One region of the Caloramator sp. E03 genome, then DNA from elsewhere that is predicted to be linked to it. Evidence: a T-box and tRNA genes for the amino acid it is inferred to sense, from the RefSeq annotation. Region 1 holds a T-box; the other holds one or more tRNA genes.
What was found. The T-box of region 1 lies ahead of FDN13_RS14065 (glutamine--tRNA ligase/YqeY domain fusion protein). A T-box ahead of a tRNA ligase gene usually reads a tRNA of that ligase, here a tRNA-Gln.
Positions count from the first base shown of each region.

Region 2: it has a tRNA-Gln gene. The T-box ahead of FDN13_RS14065 (glutamine--tRNA ligase/YqeY domain fusion protein) is inferred to sense a tRNA for this amino acid. The anticodon was not compared.

Region 1 covers NZ_CP040093.1:2,961,671-2,968,071, forward strand. The annotation lists gene FDN13_RS14045 (cation diffusion facilitator family transporter) at 1-730, shown strand, start outside; gene FDN13_RS14050 (HAD family hydrolase) at 1,105-1,737, shown strand; gene FDN13_RS14055 (DNA recombination protein RmuC) at 1,755-3,083, shown strand; gene FDN13_RS14060 (MBL fold metallo-hydrolase RNA specificity domain-containing protein) at 3,167-4,558, shown strand; T-box leader at 4,630-4,846, shown strand; gene FDN13_RS14065 (glutamine--tRNA ligase/YqeY domain fusion protein) at 4,889-6,401, shown strand, end outside.
Region 2 covers NZ_CP040093.1:2,340,060-2,346,460, forward strand. The annotation lists gene yunB (sporulation protein YunB) at 1-590, shown strand, start outside; partial or broken gene hpt (hypoxanthine phosphoribosyltransferase) at 604-1,130, opposite strand; gene FDN13_RS11250 (IS30 family transposase) at 1,325-2,359, shown strand; gene hflX (GTPase HflX) at 2,621-4,438, shown strand; tRNA gene FDN13_RS11260 (tRNA-Gln) at 4,496-4,571, shown strand; gene FDN13_RS11265 (alkaline phosphatase family protein) at 4,600-5,637, opposite strand; gene FDN13_RS11270 (hydrolase) at 5,780-6,401, shown strand, end outside.

The sequences.
Region 1 (6,401 bases):
AGACATACTTGCCACATTTGTAGTTATTATCGGATTAAATATATCATCAAAAAAAGAAGATGAAAAACATCCTTATGGTCATGAAAAATTTGAAGCAGAGTGTGCAAAAATTGTAAGTACGATTCTTCTTTTAACAGGACTATTAATAGGTTATGAAGGAATTAAAAGTTTAATATTAGGAGATATAAAAACTCCGGGATTTATTGCTTTGTTAGCTGCGATGATATCAATAGTTGTTAAAGAAGGTATGTATTGGTATACAATAATAGTTGCAAAAAAAATAAGGAGTTTGTCTATGGAAGCAGATGCATGGCATCACAGATCCGATGCATTTTCTTCAATTGGAACTTTTGCTGGAATTTTTGGAGCAAGGCTTGGTATTAAGGTTCTTGATCCGATTGCCGGAATAATTGTTAGTTTTTTTATAATTAAAGTAGGTATTGATTTTTATAGAAAATCAACAGCACAGTTGATTGATTCTTCAGCGGATAAGGATACTATAGAAAAAATAAGAAATGTTGTTATGTCAACCATTGGGGTAAAAGATATTACTATGTTAAAAACGAGACTTTTTGGAAATAAGATATATGTAGATATTGAGATATGTGTTGATTCAAATATGTCTGTAAAACAAGGACATGAAATAGCAGAAGCTGTGCATCTAAACGTTGAAAATAATGTAGAACACATAAAGCATTGTATGGTACATTTAGAACCATATAATGAGTAATAAAAATTCTCAAAGCAAATAGAGGGATGTTAAATATTTCTACTTGCTTTGAGAATTATTTTATTTGATTATTTTCTGCTTACAGCAGAAGGCCTATCCTTTCAGTTGTGAAATTTGCCTTTTTCATCGGATATTCAGTAGGATACCTCACCTGTATGACGGTTAATTACAATATATTCTTCGCCAGGAATGAAGCTCATATCATTCACAGTATCACCTCCTTTTTGTATTATATCCAAACTATAGAAAAAATAATTATAATTAATACAATTATTGAAATAATAAATATTTTTAATAATTATGAAAAATTTGCTTTTAAAAATTTTTTGTGTTATAAATAATAAATGTATATACAATTAGAAAGGAAAGTGAAGATGAGTAAAAGAATTTATGATGGGATAATTTTTGATCTTGATGGTACATTATGGGATGCAGTGGAGGTGATTCATAGATCATGGAAAAAAGTTGTGAGCAGTCATTCTAAATTTAAAAATTTTATAACTCTTGAAGAGCTTCAATCATTTATGGGGAGTAAAATTGATGACATATTTAAAAGCATATATAAAGATATTGATGATAAAGATCTATATAAAATAATAGATGAATGTACCCAAGAAGAATGTTCACTTATTAGAAAAGAAGGAGGAAAACTATATCCTAACCTGATAGAAACTTTAGATGCATTATATAAAAAATATCCTTTATTTATTGTTAGCAATTGCCAGAGCGGATATATAGAAGCATTTTTAGAATATCATGATTTACATAAGTATTTTAAGGATTATGAATGTTCAGGTAATACAGGCTTAGAAAAAGGAGAAAATATTAGACTTGTAATGAAAAGGAATGGTATTAAAAATCCTATATATGTTGGTGATGCTAAAGTAGATCTTGAAGCAACTAAAAAAGTTGGAATTGACTTTGTTTATGCTTCTTATGGTTTTGGAAGTGTAGATTCATTTAAAATTAAAATAGATTCATTAAAAGAGCTTTTATTATATTTTTAAATAAAAGAGGTGGGGTTATGGGAGGATCCAGTATTTTAATTATTATTCTACTTATTATATCTATATTAATTCAGTTTATTATTTTATCAAAATTAAATAAGGATAGTTTTGATGAAAAGATTTTAAGGCAATATTTTGATAATGTTCAGAGTAAAATTGAAGCAGCTTTTAAAGATGAGATAAGAAGGATAAGAGAAGAAAATTATACAATTTCTTTTCAAAACAGGCAGGAGATTTCACAAAACATATTAGGTATGACTGATAGCATAAATAAACAAATAAGCAGTATTGGAAACCTCCAAAAAGACCAGCTTGAGATTGTTACTGGGAAACTTTTAGAACTTTTGAAAACTAATTCTGAAGGACTTGACAAAATAAGGCAGGCTATTGAAGAGAAACTAAAACAAATTCAAGATGATAACAATAAAAAACTTGAAGATATAAGAGCCACTGTTGACGAAAAGTTACATACGACACTTGAGAATAGATTAGGGCAATCTTTTAAGAACATAAGTGAAAGGCTAGAGGCACTATATAAACAGCTTGGAGAAATACAAAGTTTAAGCTTAGGTGTTAACGATCTTAGAAAAGCATTAAGCAATGTTAAAACAAGAGGTGTATGGGGGGAAATACAGCTTGCCAATATAATTGAAGATTTACTTACAAGTGAACAGTACGATATGAATGTTGCAACTAAAAAAGGTAGCAATGAAAGGGTTGAGTTTGCATTAAAGCTTCCAGGGAAGGATGATATGCAAAAATATATATACCTTCCTATTGATGCTAAGTTTCCACAGGAAGATTACCAAAGGCTTCTTGAGGCCTTTGATTTGGGAGATAAGGAAGCTGTTGAAGAAGCAAGAAAACTACTTGAAAAAAGAGTTAAAGAAGAGGCAAAGACTATTTTTGAAAAGTATATAGATCCTCCTAATACAACAGATTTTGCTATATTGTTTTTACCCACAGAAAGCCTTTTTGCGGAAGTTGTAAGGAATACAGGTTTAATAGAAACATTGCAAAGGGATTATAAAGTTATAATAACAGGGCCAACTACTATATCAGCACTTTTAAACAGTCTACAGATGGGATTTAGAACACTTGCTATTGAAAAGCGCTCAAGTGAAGTTTGGAGGATACTTGGTGCAGTTAAAACTGAGTTTGGGAAGTTTTCTGAAATTCTTGAAAAGACACAAAAAAAGCTTTTAGAAGCAAGCAACAGCATAGAAAGTGCAACTAAAAAGACTAAAACTATTGAGAGAAAACTAAAGGATGTTCAGCAACTTCCACAGGAGGAAAGTCTAAAGTTAATGGAAAACGTATATGATGATGTTGATGAAACAGCATAAATAGGGGCAATTTGATTAAAACAATTGAATTTACTTATGTGTTGGTAAAAATAGAACGGTCGATAAATTTAAGGGGGATTTTTATGAAAATAAAATTTTGTGGGGCAGCAAAAACTGTGACTGGGTCATGCTATTATATTGAAGCTTGTGGAAGAAAGTTTTTGGTAGATTGTGGTATGTTTCAAGGTAAATGTGAAAATTTAAACAAGGAAGATTTTCCTTTTAACCCAAATGAATTAGATTTTATGATTCTAACTCATTCACACATAGATCATTCAGGAAGAATACCACTCCTTATTAAAAAAGGTTTTAAAGGTGGTATATATTGTACATCAGCCACAAGTGAGCTTGTAGATATAATGCTAAGAGATAGTGCTCATATACAAGAAAAAGAAGCTGAATGGGAAAATAAAAAAAGGTTAAGGAAGGGGCTTGAGCCAATTGAGGCATTATACACTATTGATGATGCAATAAAAGTTAAAGAATTTTTGTTTAGTGTTCCTTATGATAAACCTCAAAAAATTGATGAAAATATATCTTTTACTTTGAAAGATGCAGGACATCTTTTAGGTTCAGCAATAGTTGTTTTAGAAATAAATGAAAAGGATAAAATAAAAAAAGTAACTTTTACAGGAGATTTAGGGAATTTTAATATACCTATAATAAAAGACTATGAATATATAGAAGAAACAGATTATTTAATTACAGAATCTACTTATGGGAATAGAATTCATGAAATTGAAAAACAAACAGAGGACTTATATAGTATTATTGTTGATACAACAAAAATGGGAGGTAATGTAATAATTCCATCTTTTGCTGTAGGGAGAACGCAAGAGATTCTTTATATACTTAATCATTATATAGATATTGAGAAAAGAAAAAATTTAAAAACAGTTGAAATATATATTGATAGCCCACTTGCTATTCAAGCTACTGAAATTTTTGAAAAACATAAGGAATGCTATGATGATGAAGCACTTGATTTATTAAATAATGATATAGACCTGATTAATTTTGAAAATATTAGAATAATAAAAAGTACTGAAGAATCTATGGCATTAAATGAAAAGAAAGGTATTGTTATAATATCATCAAGCGGTATGTGCGAAGCAGGCAGAATAAAACATCATTTAAAGCATAATATATGGAGGGAGAATTCATCAATAGTTTTTGTTGGATATCAGGCAGAAGGTACATTAGGTAGAAAAATACTTGATGGAGAAAAGGAAATTAAAATATATGGAGAGAAAATGGTAGTAAAAGCTAAGATTTATAATATGCAAGGTTTATCTGGACATGCTGATATGAATGGAATATTAAATTGGATTATGAACATAAAAAAAGGAGTTAAAAATACTATTTTTATAACGCATGGAGACGTAGATGCACAGGAAAATCTAAAAACTGAACTTGAAAGTATAACTAAAGCTGAAATTATAATACCTAATATGTTTGATGAATATATTATTTAAATAAGTAGACTAAAAACATATCTTGACATATTTTTGATTGTAATAATATAATTTATATAAATATATATATTTAGTATGCTATGAAGAGGAAAAGTAGGTAAAAAAATCATTTAAGAGAGCTGGTGGTGCTGGGAATCCGGTATGATTTTTTACTGAAACAGGCCTTGGAGCGCTGGTTGAAAATGGCTTAGCCGAGTAAACTTAGCGGTTTCTCCCGTTAAAGAGAAGTTAAAAGTGGGCATTGCCAATGTAGGTGGTACCGCGGAAGTTAAACCTTTCGTCCTATGTTCAGGATTAAAGGTTTTTTTATTTTACAAAGGAGGTAGAAGAATGGAAGAAAATATTAAGGAAGAAGTTATAGTTGATGAAAACGAAAGCTCTTCAAAGACTTATTCAAATTTTATTCAAGATATAATTAATAAGGATTTAGAGGAAAATACCTATGGAGGAAAAGTTCACACTCGTTTTCCCCCAGAACCTAATGGATATCTTCATATAGGCCATGCAAAATCTATTTGCCTTAACTTTGGAATCGCAGAGTACAATAAAGGTCTATGCAATTTAAGGTTTGATGATACTAATCCAAGCAAGGAAGATACAGAGTATGTGGAATCTATAATGGAGGATGTTAAATGGCTCGGCTTTGACTGGGGAGATAGGTTATACTATGCATCAGATTATTTCGAAAAGCTCTATGAGTTTGCTGTTCAGCTTATAAAAAAAGGCAAAGCTTATGTATGTGATTTGAGTCCTGAACAGATAAGAGAATATAGAGGAACATTAACGAATCCAGGAAAAAATAGTCCTTATAGAGATAGGACAATAGAAGAAAATCTTGATTTGTTTGAAAGGATGAAGAATGGAGAATTTCCTGATGGATCAAGAGTTTTAAGGGCAAAAATAGATATGTCATCACCAAACCTTAACATGAGGGATCCTGTGTTATACAGAATTCTAAGGGCAACCCATCATAGGACTGGAGATAAATGGTGTATATATCCTATGTATGATTTTGCTCATCCATTATCAGATTATCTTGAAGGTATTACTCATTCTATTTGTACATTAGAATTTGAAGATCATCGCCCTTTATATGATTGGGTATTAAGGGAACTTGAGCTTGAAAGTCCTCCAAAGCAGATTGAATTTGCAAGGTTAAATCTTAATTATACTGTGATGAGTAAAAGAAAACTTTTAAGGCTTGTAAAAGAAGGTTATGTAGATGGATGGGATGATCCAAGAATGCCAACAATATCAGGACTTAGAAGAAGAGGATATACTCCTGAGTCTATTAGAGATTTTTGTAACAGGATAGGGGTAGCAAAGGCAGATAGCATAGTTGACATTAGTCTACTTGAACATTGCATAAGGGAAGATTTAAACAAGAGGGCAAAAAGAGTAATGGCAGTTTTAAGACCATTAAAAGTAGTTATAGATAATTATCCTGATGATTTAGTTGAAGAATTTGAAATTGAAAATAATCCTGAAGATATGAGTGCAGGTACAAGGAAGGTTCCATTTTCAAAGGTTATATATATAGAACAGGATGATTTTATGGAAAATCCCCCCAAAAAATATTTTAGATTAATGCCTGGAGGAGAAGTTAGATTAAAGAATGCATATTTTATAAAATGCAATGAAATAGTAAAGAACGAAAAAGGAGAAATAATAGAACTGCATTGTACTTATGATCCTGCTTCAAGGGGTGGAGAGTCACCAGACGGAAGAAAGGTTAAAGGTACTATACATTGGGTTTCTGCTGCCCATGCTGTTGATGCACAGGTTAGGCTTTATGATAATTTATTTACTGTACCAAATCCATCTGAGGACTCGGAGGGTAAGG
Region 2 (6,401 bases), 620 kb from region 1:
TATTTATATTCTATAAGCTCGATAAAGAGCTTAAGCCTGTCATGATGGCTCTTTGTGATGCAGAGGCAAGAATAATTGCAATGGAAACTATAAACGGTACAATAAGAGAAGAATTTGGGAGTAAAATATCTTATGATGATATTATGAATATAAAGACCGATAAGGATGGGAATATCGTTATGATACAGGCAAATACTGTAGAACTAAACAGGATAGGTTCAGATGTAGCCTTATCGGTACAAAAAAGGATACAAAGTATAGGAGTAAGGGGAGTCAAAATTCCCCTTGGGGTTCTTGCTAAAAACGATTTATTTGCATACTATGGTCCTAAAATTACCTTTAAAATGCAGCCTGTAGGTTCAGTTGTTACAAGCTATCGTTCAGAGTTTCAGGCAGCAGGTATAAACCAGACAAGACATATTGTTTATCTTGATGTTACCTCAACTATTCAAGTTGTAATACCTCTTGCAAGGAATGTGGTAACAGTAACCTCTAATATACCAATAGCTGAAAGCATAATCGTTGGAAAGGTTCCTAACACTTATGCAAACATAGAAGGAACCAAATTAGATGATATTATAAAAAAATAAAGCCATTTAGGCTTTATTTTTCTTCCCAGTTGAATATATAAGGCTTATTTCTATAATAATCTCCATAGTTAAGTCCATATCCGACAACGAAAACGTCTGGAATAGTAAAACATTTATAGTCTGGAACAATATCTACTTTTCTTCTTTCAGGTTTATCTAAAAGTACACAGCATTTTATACTGTTTGGATTATACTTTTTAAGGTATTCCTTTACGAATTTCATAGTAATTCCTGTATCTATTATATCGTCAACTATTAAAACATCATATCCTTCTATATTATCTGAAACATCTTGTACTACTTTAACGGTACCTGATGATGTTTCGCTGTGGCCATAGCTTGAAGTAGCCATAAAACCAATCATTAAGGGAATGTCTATTTTTCTAACAAGGTCAGCAGTAAATATAAAACTACCACGAAGTAATGATAATATATAAAGCTTTTGTTTTTATAGTCTTCTGATATTGTTTTAGCAACTTCTACTATTTTTTCAGATATTTCATCAGCTGATATAAGTATGTTTTCTTTTTTACCTTCCATTAATCCTACTCCCTTCATTTTGCCTTTGCTTAAAATTAGGATAAAATATTGATGGTATTTTGTCAACAATTAAGAATTGGATTTTAGATTTGATTCATTGTATAATTAAATGCAACAGGTAAAAAATATTTAAACCATAGTGAAAATCATGTATGATATAGGTGACAAATCCAAACATACAGGAGGTTTTCACTATGGTTCATAAAAATAATTATAACACACCTATACGTTCTTTTAAACATCTGAAATCTTATGAACGTGGAGAAATTTTTGCCTTGCTTAAAGAAGGTAAAAGTATTCGTTATATTGCTAAAAAATTAGGACGAAGTCCAAGTACTATAAGCCGTGAAATTAAACGTGGTACTGTATCACAATTAAAAAGTGATTTATCTTATTATTCAAGTTATTTCCCTGAAACTGGGCAAGCTGTCTATAAAAATCACCGCTCAAATTGCGGAGCAAAAATTAAATTGGCTAAAGTAGAAACCTTTATAAAATTTGCAGAAGAAAAAATCCGTAAAAATAATTGGTCTGTTGATACTGTCGTTGGTTATTGCAAAACTGATCCTTCTTGGAAAGATGAGTTCATTGTTTCAACTAAGACCTTATATAACTATATTGATAGAGGATTTTTATCTATACGTAATATAGATTTACCTTTAAAAACACATTTAAAACCTAAAAAGAAAAGAATTAGGGAGAACAAACGCCTTTTAGGTAAAAGTATTGATTTAAGGCCTGAACAAATTAATTCTCGTCAAGAATTTGGACATTGGGAAATAGATACTGTTATAGGTAAAAAATCAGGCGATAAAGCTCTTTTAACTTTAACAGAACGTAAATCCCGTTATGAAATAATAATGCTTTTAGATAATAAAGATGCTAAGTCTGTTGATGATTCTATAAAGAGACTTATGGAAGTATATAAGGATAATTTTAAAAAGATTTTCAAGAGTATTACGGCAGATAATGGAGTTGAATTTAGTAATTTACAATTCATTCTTAAAAAATATGATGTTGAGGTATATTATACCCATCCCTTTTCTTCTTTTGAAAGAGGAACTAACGAACGACATAATGGTCTTATACGTCGTTTTATCCCTAAGGGAAAGAGTATAAAGGATATATCTATTGATACCATTAAAAGAATTCAAAATTGGATGAATACACTCCCACGAAAATTACTAAATTACAAAACTCCTGAAAAATTTTTTACGAGGAATTATTAAAAATAGCCTAAATCATATTATGAATATTGTAGATGCCACTTGTGGTATGTCAAGGGTAAAGCTACGCCTGCTACGCAGCCCTTGACATACCCCTGCGTGACATATAGATTGATAATTAAGATGGATTTAAGGCTATTTTGACTATTTTTAGTCCTTATACTACATGATTTTTCACAGAGTGTTGCATTTATTATTGCAATTTAAGTGGATTTTAGATTTTTTAAGCATGTTGTATAATATAAATGCAAAGGAGATGATGCTATGATAAGAGGAAATATTGAGGGAATTAAAAAGATATACATTGAGGAACTTGAAAAACTTTATGAGGTTGAATGTGATAAAAATCTTTTAGTGCCTTTTGATATAATGAATGTAATATGCAGAATATCTTCTGAAATAAACAGAGAGATATCTGTATATATAAACAGAAGGGGAAAGGTTATAGACGTTGGTATAGGAGATAGTGGGACTGTTAGTCTTGAAGCACTTTCAGAAAAAAGAAACGAATTAGGACTTTCAGGTATAAGATGTATTCATACTCATCCATCAGGTGAGGCTATGCTATCATCTGTTGATGTTACAGCACTTATAAGCATGAGGTTTGATTGTATGGTAGCAATAAATACTGCCGATGATAAGCCCTTTGAGTTTTCCTTTGGATATTTAAAAACTCAGGAAGGTAAAGTGAAGGATGAAGTTTTTATTGAGGGTCCATATCCTGCAAATCAAATTGAATGTGTAGACGTTATTGATATGATTCAAAACATAGAGAAAGGCTTATATGACAAGGTACATGTACTTGAAAGTGATAAAAAAGAAAGGGTAATTCTTGTTGGAGTAGCAAGTAATGACCTATATACTCCTGAAGAGTCGTTAAATGAACTTGAGGAACTTGCCAAAACTGCAGGAGCACATGTTGTATATAAGGCAATTCAAAATAGGGATAAAATTGATGCTGCATATTATATAGGTAGTGGCAAAGCAAGGGAAATAGCTCTTTTAAGGCAGAGCCTTATGGCTGATACCATAATATTTGATGATGAACTAAGTGGTGCTCAGGTAAGGAATTTAGAAGAGATTATAGGATGTAAAGTAATTGATAGAACAACTTTAATACTTGACATCTTTGCTCAAAGGGCTGTTTCAAGAGAAGGTAAAATACAGGTTGAACTTGCACAGCTAAAATACAGATTACCAAGGCTCATAGGACTTGGTGGGGTTTTATCAAGAACAGGAGGAGGAATAGGAACAAGGGGACCAGGAGAGAAGAAGCTTGAAATAGACAGAAGACATATTAAAAACAGGATATATGATCTTGAAAAGGAACTTGAAGATATAAAGAAAACAAGAAGCCTTCAAAGAGAAAGAAGAAAATCTAACGAAATCCCTGTTGTATCCTTTGCTGGGTATACTAATGCAGGGAAGTCAACTTTAAGAAATAAGCTTTGTGAGTTATTTGGTATTGATAAGGAAAAAGTACTTGAAGCTGATATGCTTTTTGCTACTCTTGATACAACAACAAGGCTTGTAAAGCTTCCATCAGGCAAGGATGTTCTTTTATCGGATACTGTTGGATTTATAAGAAAGCTTCCCCATGAACTAATTGAGGCTTTTAAATCAACTCTTGAAGAGGTTATATATAGTGATGTTATAGTTCATGTTGTAGATGCATCTAATAAAAATGCCCAGGCACAAATTGAAACTGTGAATTCAGTATTAAATGAAATAGGTGCAGGTAATAAAAAAGTAATACTTGCATTTAATAAGATTGATGTAACAGATAAAGATACTATTTCATTTTTAAGAAGCAAATACAGCGATGGAATTGAAATATCAGCAGTAAAAGCAATTAATCTTGACCTTCTTCTTCAAAGGATAGAGGATGAGGTTTATAAAGAATTTATTAAAGCAAGGCTTTTTATTCCCTATAGCGATACAAAAGTAATATCTTATCTACATGACAACAATTGTGTTGAAAAGGAAGAATATAAAGAGGATGGGATATATGTTGATATTAAAACTACAAAGGATGTATTTGGAAGAGTAAAAAATTATTCAATAAATACTATTTTAAATTAAAAAGTTCTTGACTGTTTTTGAAAGAGTATATATAATAATAGATGTTCAAGATAATGATGCCGAGTCGCCAAGTGGTAAGGCACCTGACTCTGGATCAGGCACTCCGTGGGTTCGAGTCCTACCTCGGCAGCCATTAGAAGACGGCTTTTAGCCGTCCTTTTTTATTCTCTTTTTAGTATTTTTATTACAGTTATAAAAGATGAAAAATATATTACTGTATAGAATGAAAGAATTATATATGTTAAAATAGATGTGAAATAAAAAAAATCTTTAAAGTTTTTTACATCATGATAAGCGAAGGCTTTTCTTATTGCAGATATATCATCATTTTTAATTAATGATTTTCCTGTCATATATATAGTTTTGGATATTCCAAGTAAATCACAAATTGTTGGTGCAATGTCAGTTTGATTTATGCTGTTTTTAGGTTTACTTAGCTGTATATTATCAAGATAACTGCTAATGATTATAAAAGGTGTATTAACACAATCTTCACATTCATCACCATGTCCACCTTCATTTTTGTGGCCATGGTCGGAAGTAATTATCATAGTATAGTTATCATTTTTTATTAAATCCCAGGTTTTTTTTATGCTTAAATCAATGCTCTTTGTAGCCTCTATATACTCTAAAGATTTTGCACCATACCTATGACCTGCAGTATCTACTTTCATAGGATGAATTACAATAAAGTCTGGTTTATAATTTTTGATAAATTCTTCTGCTATACTAAAGGTTAAGCCATCATTAAAATAATAAAAATATTCATAATCTATAAATAAGGGATAAAGTTCTTTGATCCAATAATAGGAAGAGCAGGAAGTAGTAAGTTTTTTTAATTTACAAAGGTAAAATAGATTTGGGGTTAAAGATAATATTTTATTTTCATTACTTGAAATACCGTTTATTGAAGTTTCACTTCCTGTTAAAATTCTTTCATATCCAGGACGTGAATAGGATGGTATACCTGATATGGACTTATATAAAAGAGCTTTCTTATTTTTAATACAATAAGAAATAAATTGCATATATGGGACGTAGTCATATCTTAGTCCATCAACAATAATAAGACATACTTTATTTTTTGAGGGAACAGGGGCGGTTTTTAGGTTATACAGGCTTCCTTCATAGTTGAATATTGAAGTAGAGGTAATATAAAGATATAATGCAAAACAAATAGAATAAAATTTTACTGTCATTATACCATCTCCATATTTATAATATTTGCAAAAGCAGATTAAATATGAGAATGATAGAATAATTATTTGTTAACAGATTTTGTAATAACTTATGTTAAAGTCCTTTAATAATATGACTTGATTAGTATGGAGGATAAATAACATGAATAATAAATATATACCTGAAATAAAAACTTCCCTTAGAAGTCATATAATAGAAGTGCCTTCAATTATAAGAGAGGCAAGCGGTATAATTATATTTGGTAAGAGAATAAAATCCCTTGTATTTACAACTGATGTTGCAATAATAAGAAATACTAATGCTGATGCAGTAATTGCAGTATATCCATTTACTCCTCAACCTATAATAACCCATTCTATTATGACGGCAGCTAATGTTCCTGTATTTTGTGGAGTAGGTGGGGGAATAACAACTGGCAAAAGGGTTGTAAACCTTGCACTTGATGCTGAATTTCAAGGTGCAATAGGAGTTGTTGTAAATGCTCCAACTCTTAATGAAACAATAAAGGCAATGAAAAAAGCGATTGATATACCTATTGTAGTAACTGTTGTTTCTGAAAATGAAGATTTTAAGGCAAGAATTGAAGCAGGGGCTTCAATATTTAATGTGTCTGGAGCCAAAAACACACCAAAGATTGTAAGAAAAATAAGAGAGCAATTTCCAGAGGTTCCTATAATAGCAACAGGAGGAACAACTGAAGAAAGCATAAGAGAAACAATAATGGCGGGGGCCAATGCTATTTCTTATACCCCTCCAACAACTG